2 regions of the Nonomuraea sp. NPDC001636 genome follow, and region 1 is predicted to be linked to the other one. Evidence: riboswitches for the same ligand, from Rfam matches in the RefSeq annotation. Region 1 holds a riboswitch; the other holds the start of a gene.

Region 1 (4,663 bases):
TCGGCCCAGCGGGGGTCCTCCACCAGCTTGTAGCAGGAGTCGGCGAAGGCCGTCGGGTTCTGGGCCGCCTGGCCGAAGCCGCCGGACCAGGTCCAGCCGCCGAAGGAGAAGAGCACCTTCAGGTTGGGGTACTTCTTCTTCAGCTTGCGCAGCTGGTTGAAGTTGCCGCGCAGCGCGCCGTTGTCCCAGGTGTCGGCGACGCCGTCGACGCTCTCGCCCGCCTGGTAGAAGCGGTCGTAGTCGGCGTAGCTGTCGCCGATCGTGCACTGCCCGTTCTGCACGTTGCCGAACGCGTAGTTGATGTGGGTCAGCTTGGCCGCCGAGCCGCTGGTGTCGATGTTCTTGACGTGGTAGCCGCGCTGGTAGATGCCCCACTGGACGAAGTAGCCCAGCACCTTGTTGCCGCCGCCACCGCCGCCGCCCGTGGTGGTCGCGGTGATCTGGTTGCTGTCGGCCGAGCGGTTGCCCGCCGCGTCACGCGCGCGCACGGTGTAGTTGTAGGAGGTGTTGGCGCTGAGGCCGGTGTCGTTGTACGTGGTGCCCGTGACGGTGGTGACCAGGGTGCCGCCGCGGTAGATCTCGTAGCCGGTCACGGCCACGTTGTCGGTGGAGGCGTTCCAGGCCAGCGAGACGCTGTTGTTGCTGACGCCGGTCGAGCGCAGGCTGCCGGGCACCGTCGGCGGGGTCTTGTCGTCGCCGCCACCGCCGCCGGTGGTCGTCGCGGTGATCTGGTTGCTGTTGGCCGAGCGGTTGCCGGCCGCGTCACGCGCCCGCACGGTGTAGCTGTAGGCGGTGTTCGCGGTGAGGCCGGTGTCGTTGTACGTGGTGCCCGTGACGGTGGTGACCAGGGTGCCGCCGCGGTAGATCTCGTAGCCGGTCACGGCCACGTTGTCGGTGGAGGCGTTCCAGGCCAGGGCCACGCTCGTGTCCGTGACGCTGGTCGAGCGCAGGTTGCCCGGCACGGAGGGCGCGGTCGTGTCGCTGCCGCCGCCACCGGAGACCTTCCACAGCGCCGCCACGTTCGGCGGCTCCCAGCCGGGCTGGGAGGTGTGCGCCTGGAGGCAGACGTAGTCGACGCCGTTGTAGGTGACGACCGTGCCCGCCGTGTAGGCGGTCCACGGGGCCCAGGCCGCCGCGTACGCCACCGTGCTGGTGGAGGCGAGCGCCGGGGCGGCCACGGCCACGGTGAGGGGCAGGGCCAATGCCGCCATTCCCGCCAGGACCTTGCTCAGAATGGTGTGTTTCATGTCGCTCCGACATCCGTTGGGGGGTGTGTGGGGAGTGGGATGGGAGACTTCTGGGGAAACTATTAGGAAAGTTTCCTTTAAGTTGTGAATCGACGGTAGCTTCTGCCTGGGGGAGCGTCAATACGTATCGGTCAGGTGTCCGTAATCGTGCCGGTCAGACCCCGGATGCGCCCGTTCACGAGGGGATAACGGTTCAGGAACGGGGGCTGACGGCGGGGTGAGCCGTGGCTCAGCATTGGAGCGTGGCAGGAATCTCCGCCTGGCGGCGGACGCCCACGCGACGCGGGCCCTACGTGGTCCGCGCGGTCGCGGAGTTACGGTCCTGGCCGTCGCTGAACGTCAGCGGCACCGGTCAGCAGGTCGCCTTCGCCGTACACGGAACCGAGATCCTGCGCCTGGCCGGCCGGGACGAGATCCACGTACGGCTCACCGCCCCCGCCATCGGCCGCCTGGAGCCCTATCTGCGGGCGTGCGACCAGGTCCATGCCTGCCGCGACCGCGCCTGGGTCGCCGTACAGGTCGACGCCGAGCCCGATCTGGAATTGTTGCTGGCGCTCACGAGCGTGGCGATAAAGGCGCACGTGGCGTGAACCGATTCGGTGCGTAGCGTCTCTCCCACGCAGCGTCGAATTCATTGCCGTGATTTGCCCGGGAATTACTCGCCGGGTAGCTTGGTTGTACACAGCCGAACGGGGAGTCGTCCCAGGTAGGGATGGCATTGCCTGGGAATTACCCAAGCGGGACCCGTGTTGTACAGAATCGATGCGGACATCACCGCATCCGGGCGTCGCACATATACCTTCAGGCCCTTTCCCGGGCCCGGGAAGACGATGCGTCAGCCCTTTGCCTGACCAAGAGACCGCTGAATCCGCCTGTGCGCGGAACCGGGGACCCATGTGTCCAATGGGGTGAATCGGCGCCGAGTGCCGTAGGGCAGCTTCCCGCCCGAACCCGTCAGCTAACCCGGCAAGCGGCACGGAAGCACAAGGAGTAACACCCTCATGGCCAAGCACCGTCTTCACCGTGCCTACAAGCTCGACCTCGCCAAGATCGCTCTCGGCACGACCGCCGTCGCCGGCGTGCTCGGCACGCACGCGGCAGTGAACGCCGACACCACCGCCACCGCCCACACCGCCACCCAGACCGCCAAGGTCGCCGGCGTGGCCGCCCAGCCGCGCGTCGCGCAGAACAGCGCCGCCGACGAGAGCGCCAAGGGCAAGGTCAACGTCACCGCCGCCCAGGTGCTGGCCACGGCCCGCGCCCAGGTCGGCACCTCCGAGGACGCCAACGGCGGCGGCACCAAGTTCCAGAAGTGGTACGCCGACTCCCAGCGCGCCGCCGAGACCGCCGCGCGTGACGGCGGCAACCGCGCCATGTACCTGAACGCCCCCTGGTGCTCGATGTTCGTCTCCTGGGTCGGCGAGCAGACCGGCGCCCGCCCGCAGGTCGGCTGGGACGCCTACACCGTGACCCACGCCAAGTGGTTCGCCGCCAACAACCGGTGGGGCACCGAGGCCAAGCCCGGCGCCGTCGTCTTCTTCTCCTGGAGCGGCAGCAAGAGCCTGAGCGACATCCAGCACGTCGGCTTCGTCGTCAAGGACAACGGCGACGGCACGATCTCCACGATCGAGGGCAACACCGGCAACGGCAAGGTCGAGCAGCGTGTCCGGCCGACCTCGCAGGTCGTCGGCTACGGCTACCCGTCCTACGCCGCCTGACCCTTCCGAGCCAAGAGCGCATTCCCTGCGGGGAGTGCGCTCTTTCGCGTTTCAGGGCCGCCGGTGCCGGTGGACCAGGGCCGCCGCGGCCTGCCCGGCCGAGCGGGCCGCGCCCGGCTCCTCGGAGATCATCGCGGTGACCGTGGCGCCGTCGATCAGGGTGAGCAGCTGCTCGGCGAGCAGGCCGGGGTCCCCGGCGCCCGCCTCCTCGGCGAGCGAGCGCAGGTAGGCGCGCAGGCGCTCCTTGTGCTCGCGCACCGCCGTACGGACGGCGGCCGAACCGGCGCCCAGCTCGGCGAAGGCGTTGGCGAACCCGCAGCCGCGGAAGTCGTCCTCGGCGAACCAGCGTTCCAGCCACGCGAAGACCGCCGGGATGCGGTCGCCGGCGTCGGCCACGTACGCGGTGAGCGAGGCCATCCAGCGTTCGTCGCGCCGCCGCAGATAGGCCACGACCAGCGCCTCCTTCGACGGGAAACACTGGTAGAGGCGTTTCAGCGAGACGCCGGAGGCGGCCCGGATCTCGTCCATGCCGACCGCCTGCACGCCGCGGCGGTAGAACAGGTCGCCCGCGGCGTCCAGCAGCCGCTGCTCGTGATCCATGACACCCCTCCAGGTGCTTGCCGCGGAGAACGATCGTTCTCTACGCTAGCGCACAACCCGGGAGAACGACCGTTCTCTCGATCGGAGAGGACAGCCCATGACCCGCCCGCCCGTCCCGCCGTTCACCGATGAGACCGCCCGGATCAAGGTCCAGGCCGCCGAGGACGCCTGGAACACCCGCGACCCCGACCGCGTCGCGCTCGCGTACACCGAGGACTCCGTGTGGCGCAACCGCGGCGAGTTCGTCACCGGCCGCGCCGAGATCGCGGAGTTCCTGCGCCGCAAGTGGGCCCGCGAGCTGGACTACGCCCTGCGCAAGGAGCTGTGGGCGGTCACCGGCGACCGCATCGCCGTCCGCTTCCAGTACGAGTCCCGCGACGCCGCCGGCCAGTGGTGGCGCAGCTACGGCAACGAGCAGTGGGAGTTCGACGCCTCCGGACTGATGCGCCGCCGGGAGGCCAGCATCAACGACGTCGCCATCGCCGAGGAGGAACGCCGCATCTTCGGCTCCCGCCCGCCGTCCGAGCACGGCGTGGACGTCCTCGGCATCCGCCACGCCGAGATCGCCGGGGTAAGGTCGGAAGGCCGATCGTAGGAGGTCTGACATGGCGGTCTTGCTGCTGGGCACCCTCGACACCAAGGGGGAGGAGTACGCCCTCGTCCGCGAGCTGATCATCCGGGCCGGCCAGGGCGTCGTCCTCATGGACACCGGCGTCATGGGCGCCCCCGCGCTGGCCGCCGACGTCCCCGCCGAGGCCGTCGCGCGGGCCGCGGGCACCGGCCTCGACCGGCTCAGGAGCGCCGGCGACCGCGGCGCCGCGCTCGCGGCCATGGCGGCCGGGGCCACCGCCCTGGCCAAGGACCTGCACGCCCGCGGCGAGCTGAGCGGCGTGCTCGCGCTCGGCGGCAGCGGCGGCTCCTCCATCGCCGCCGCCGTCATGCGGGCGCTGCCCGTCGGCCTGCCCAAGCTGCTCGTCTCGACCATGGTCAGCGGCGACGTCTCGGCCTACGTCGGGGAGACCGACGTGACGCTCATGTACAGCGTCGTCGACGTCGCGGGCGTCAACTCCGTCTCCCGCCGCATCCTGACCAACGCCG
Region 2 (4,663 bases), on a different contig from region 1:
GCCTGGATCTCCATGAGCGCGACCAGCCCGTGCACCTCGGGCTCGGCGGGCATCAGCCCGGCCAGCACGCGGCCCAGCCGCAGCGCGTCCTCGCACAGGCCGGGGCGCATCCAGTCGTCGCCCGCGGTCGCCGAGTACCCCTCGTTGAAGATCAGGTAGATGACCTCCAGCACGGACGACAGCCGTCCGGCCAGCTCGGCGCCCTGCGGCACCTCGAACGGGATCTTCCGGTCGGCCAGGGTGCGCTTGGCCCGCACGATCCGCTGGGCGGCGGTCGGCTCGGGCACCAGGAACGCGCGGGCGATCTCGTCGGTGCTCAGGCCGCCGAGCACCCGCAGCGTCAGGGCCACCCGCGCCTCCATCGACAGCGCCGGATGGCAGGCGGTGAAGACCAGCCGCAGCAGGTCGTCCTCGATCTCGTCGGGCTCGGGCGGCTCCACGGCGGTCTCCAGCCGGTGGCCCAGCTCGGCCAGGTTGCGGGACATGCGCTCGTTCCGGCGGATCAGGTCGACGGCGCGGCGTTTGGACACCGTCATCAGCCAGGCGCCCGGGTTGCGTGGCACGCCCGATTCCGGCCACTGCTCCAGGGCCGCGACCAGCGCGTCCTGGGCCAGCTCCTCGGCCAGGCCGACGTCGCGGACCAGCCCGGCCAGGCCGGCGATGAGCCGGGGCGCCTCGATCCGCCAGACCGCCTCGATCGCCCGGTGGGTGTCGGAAGCCATCACCGGCTCATGACACCAGCACCGTCCGGGGTCCGCAAGCCGAGGTCAGCTCTCCCGCCCGCCCAGACGCCGGCGCATGGCCCTCTCCCGCTCGACCTCCGCCGGGTCGGACGAGGCCGCGTCGGGCGCGTCGGAGGCGTCGTACACTCGCCACACGTCCAGGCCGATCCCGTCATAGCCCTCCGGGACGGGCACGCGCATGGCCCATTCCAGAGCCTCCTCCCTGGACTTCACCTGGATCAGCCAGAACCCCGCGATCAGCTCCTTGGCCTCGGCGAACGGGCCGTCGATCACCGTGGCCCGGCCGCCGCTGTAGGCGATCTGCGCGCCCTGCGAGCTCGGGTAGAGCCCTTCGGCGGCCAGCAGCACCCCGGCCTTGGCCAGCGCCTCGTTGTAGGCGTGCATGTTGTCGACGAGCTCCTGGCTGGGCAGCGCCCCGGCCTCGGTCTCCCCGTTGGCCTTGCCGACGATCATGAATTTCATCCTGCCGTCCCTTCCGTCCGCGGCCCCGGGGCGGAGCCGGCCTCGCCGAAGCGTCGAACGGGCGCCGGCCGGATCGACACGCGGGCGCGGGCCGTCCGCTTCCAGGGCACCGTACCGGTCGTGCGGGCGGGTGGCCGATGTGCCATCCTCGCCCCATGCCCCGACCCGCACCAGACGCCTCCGTCCCCAACCGGGCCCTGTGGGACGAGCGCGCCCGCGTCCACGGCTCCACCGCGGCCGACCGGTTCTACGACGTCGACGCCTTCCTCGCCGGCCGGCAGACCCTCTACCCGCTCGAACGCCGCCTGGCCGGCGACGTCGCCGGCCGGGACCTGCTCCACCTGCAGTGCCACTTCGGCCTGGACACGCTGAGCTGGGCACGTCTCGGTGCGCGGGTGACCGGCGTCGACTTCTCCCCGGTGGCGGTCGCGCGCGCCCGCGACCTGGCGGCCAGGGCCGGGCTGGCGGCCACGTTCGTGGAGGCCGACACGCAGCGGCTGCCGGCGGAGCTGGCCGGCGGCTTCGACGTGGCGGTGGCCACGTACGGCGTGTTGTGCTGGATCGGCGACCTGGACGGCTGGATGCGCGGCGCGGCCATGGCGCTGCGGCCGGGCGGGCGGCTGGTGCTGGTCGACCTGCATCCGGCCTACCAGACGGTGGCCTCGCTCGACCCGCTGGTGGCCGACTGGCCCTACGGCGGCGGCCAGGCCCACCGGGAGACGGTGACCGGCACGTACGCCGACGCCGCGGTGGTGACCGAGACGCACGAGGCGGTCGAGTACCCGTACTCGGTGGGCGAGATCGTCACGGCGGCGGCGCGGGCCGGGTTCACGGTGGCCGAGCTGGGCGAGCACGTCGAGACCGACCTCGACCCGCGCGGCCTGCTGCCCGAGGGCCCGGACGGCCGGTACCGGTTCCCGTTCGGGGACTCGCACCTGCCGATCCTCTACTCGCTGGTGGCGGTCCGGCCCTGAGACGCGGCGAGCGCGCGCCCCTCGTGCGGGACGCGCGCTCGGAGCGGCGCGGAGGTCAGCTGGCGTACTGCGGGTAGCCGTAGCCGACGACCTGCGACTTCGGACGGACGCGCTCCTCGACCTTGCCGTTGCCGGTGTTGCCCTCGATCGTGGAGATGGTGCCGTCGCCGTTGTCCTTGACGACGAAGCCGACATGCTGGATGGCGTCCAGGCTCTTGCTGCCGCCCCAGGAGAAGAAGACCACCGCGCCGGGCCTGGCCTCGGCGCCCCAGCGGTCGTTGGCGGCGAACCACTTGGCGTGGGCGACGGTCCAGGCGTCCCAGCCGACCTGCGGCCGGGCGCCGGTCTGCTCGCCGACCCAGGAGACGAAGATCGAGCACCAGGGGGCATTCAGGTACATGGCGCGGGTGCCGCCGTCGCGGGCGATGGTCTCGGCGGCGCGCTGGGAGTCGGCGTACCACTTCTGGAACTTGGTGCCGCCGCCGTAGGCGTTCTCGGAGGTGCCGACCTGGGCCTTGGCCATCGCCAGGACCTGCTGGGCGGTGACGTTGACCTGGGTCTCCTCCGCCTTGCGGGTCTGGGCGGCGGCCTGCGGCGCGACGGCCGAGTGGCCGGCCGCGGCGGCCGGGCCGGCGCTGTCGGCGGCGGCGGCGGTGGCGTGGCCGCCGATGGCGGAGGCGAGGATGGCCGCGCCGAGCGCGGCGTGGGCGTAGGTGATCTTCGGGGCACGGATGGGACGGTGCTTGGCCATCGAGGGCATTAACTCCTTGCTTCCATGCCGCTTACCGGGTTAGCTGACGGGTTCGGACGTGGAAGCTGCCCTACGGCACCGAAGTGCCGATTCACCCCAAAGGACGTGGGTCCCCGGTTCCGCCCGGAGGCGGATTCAGCGGTCACAGGACGATCCTGTGAAATGTCGTGCGATGGTTGGACAAAGCCGGACAAACCGGACGTCTGCCGCGAGATGCCCCACAAGGTAATACATCGGGCAAGAGTCAGGCAAGTGGCTAAAGGTCCAGCTAGGAGAGTTGCGCCCGCGCTTCGGCCAGAAGCCCCATCATGGCAAGGGATTCGTCAAGGGGCATGATCGCGCTCTCCGTGCGGCCCTCGATCGTGGCCGTGCGCACCTCGCGCAGCTCGCCCGCGTAACCGTTGTCGGCCGGGTCGAGCACCAGCTCCTCCGTCTCCATCGACGGCCCCGACAGCAGCACCCGCCGCGGCGCCCAGAACGGCGCCAGGATGTCGGCCCGCATCGACGTGCCCACCACGCTCGCGTCGTTGGCATGATGCGCCAGCAGCGAGACGTCCACCAGCGCCCGCCGCCCGCCTGGGTACAGCAGCAGCCCGCCGGCCTCGGCGTCGACCCCGCTGGGCGCCAGCGAGCCGGCCATGCGCAGCTCCGCGGGCATGCCGAGCAGCAGCTGGGCCAGCCCGAACGGGTAGATTCCCAGGTCGAGCAGGGCCCCGCCGCCCAGCTCCGGCGCCCACAGCCGGTGGGCGGGGTCATAGGGCAGCGCGAAGCCGAACGAGGCCCGCACCGACCGGATCTCACCGAAGCGCGGATCGGCCGCCACCTGCTGGATGAGCGGGTTGAAGCGCATCCACATGGCCTCCATGAGGAAGACCCCGGCCGCGCGGGCCAGCGCCACCATGCGCTCGGCGTCGGCCACGTCGGCCGCCAGCGGCTTCTCGCACAGCACCGACTTGCCCGCCGCGATGGCGGCCTCGGCCACCTCCAGGTGCTGGGCGTGCGGCGTGGCGACGTAGATCGCGTCGACGGCCGGATCGGCGCACAGGGCCTCGTAGGAGCCGTAGGCCGACTCCGCGCCCAGCTCGTCGGCCAGCGCCCGCGCCCTGAGCGGGCTCCGCGAGCCGACGGCGGCCACCCGCATGCCGGGCTCGGCCACGATGGCCGACCCCACGGTACGCGCGATGCCGCCGGTCGCCGCTATTCCCCAGGTGAAATCTCGCACGACCGAGATCGTAGAGCGCTCAGGTCAGGTTGAACGAGTCGGGGTCGGGCCCGATCCGCCGCCCCGCGTTCATCGCGCCGATGGCCGCCATGTCCTCGGTGTCGAGGATGAAGTCGAACACGTCGATGTTCTCCTCGATCCGCGACGGCGTGACCGACTTGGGGATCACCACGTTGCCGAGCTGCAGGTGCCAGCGGAGCACGATCTGGGCGGGCGTCTTGCCGTACTTCTCCGACAGCACGCGCAGCGCCGGGTCGGCCAGCAGCCCCTTGCCCTGCCCGAGCGGGCTCCACGCCTCGGTCAGGATGCCGTTGGCCTCGTGGAAGGCCCGCATCTCGCGCTGCTGGAAGTACGGGTGGAGCTCGATCTGGTTGATCGACGGCGTGATGTCGGTCTCCTCCATCAGCCGGGTCAGGGTGGCGACCGTGAAGTTGGAGACCCCGATGGCCTTGGCCCGGCCGTCCCGATAGATCTTCTCCAGCGCCCGCCAGGCCTGCACGTACCTGTCCTG

The links. Region 1 has a riboswitch for cyclic di-AMP ahead of ABT158_RS11145 (CHAP domain-containing protein). Riboswitches for the same ligand answer to the same signal wherever they lie in the genome.
Region 2: another riboswitch for cyclic di-AMP. It lies ahead of ABT158_RS06855 (CHAP domain-containing protein); the one in region 1 lies ahead of ABT158_RS11145 (CHAP domain-containing protein).

What each region holds. Positions count from the first base shown of each region.
Region 1 covers NZ_JBEOZT010000004.1:309,503-314,165, forward strand. Annotated here, with positions in the region: gene ABT158_RS11135 (glycosyl hydrolase family 18 protein) at 1-1,247, opposite strand, end outside; gene ABT158_RS11140 (luciferase domain-containing protein) at 1,490-1,837, shown strand; cyclic di-AMP (ydaO/yuaA leader) riboswitch at 2,098-2,234, shown strand; gene ABT158_RS11145 (CHAP domain-containing protein) at 2,249-2,965, shown strand; gene ABT158_RS11150 (TetR/AcrR family transcriptional regulator) at 3,017-3,565, opposite strand; gene ABT158_RS11155 (nuclear transport factor 2 family protein) at 3,663-4,160, shown strand; gene ABT158_RS11160 (Tm-1-like ATP-binding domain-containing protein) at 4,171-4,663, shown strand, end outside.
Region 2 covers NZ_JBEOZT010000002.1:679,766-684,428, reverse strand. Annotated here, with positions in the region: gene ABT158_RS06870 (RNA polymerase sigma factor) at 1-722, opposite strand, end outside; gene ABT158_RS06865 (YciI family protein) at 768-1,205, opposite strand; gene ABT158_RS06860 (class I SAM-dependent methyltransferase) at 1,361-2,179, shown strand; gene ABT158_RS06855 (CHAP domain-containing protein) at 2,235-2,930, opposite strand; cyclic di-AMP (ydaO/yuaA leader) riboswitch at 2,944-3,081, opposite strand; gene ABT158_RS06850 (Gfo/Idh/MocA family protein) at 3,199-4,152, opposite strand; gene ABT158_RS06845 (aldo/keto reductase) at 4,172-4,663, opposite strand, start outside.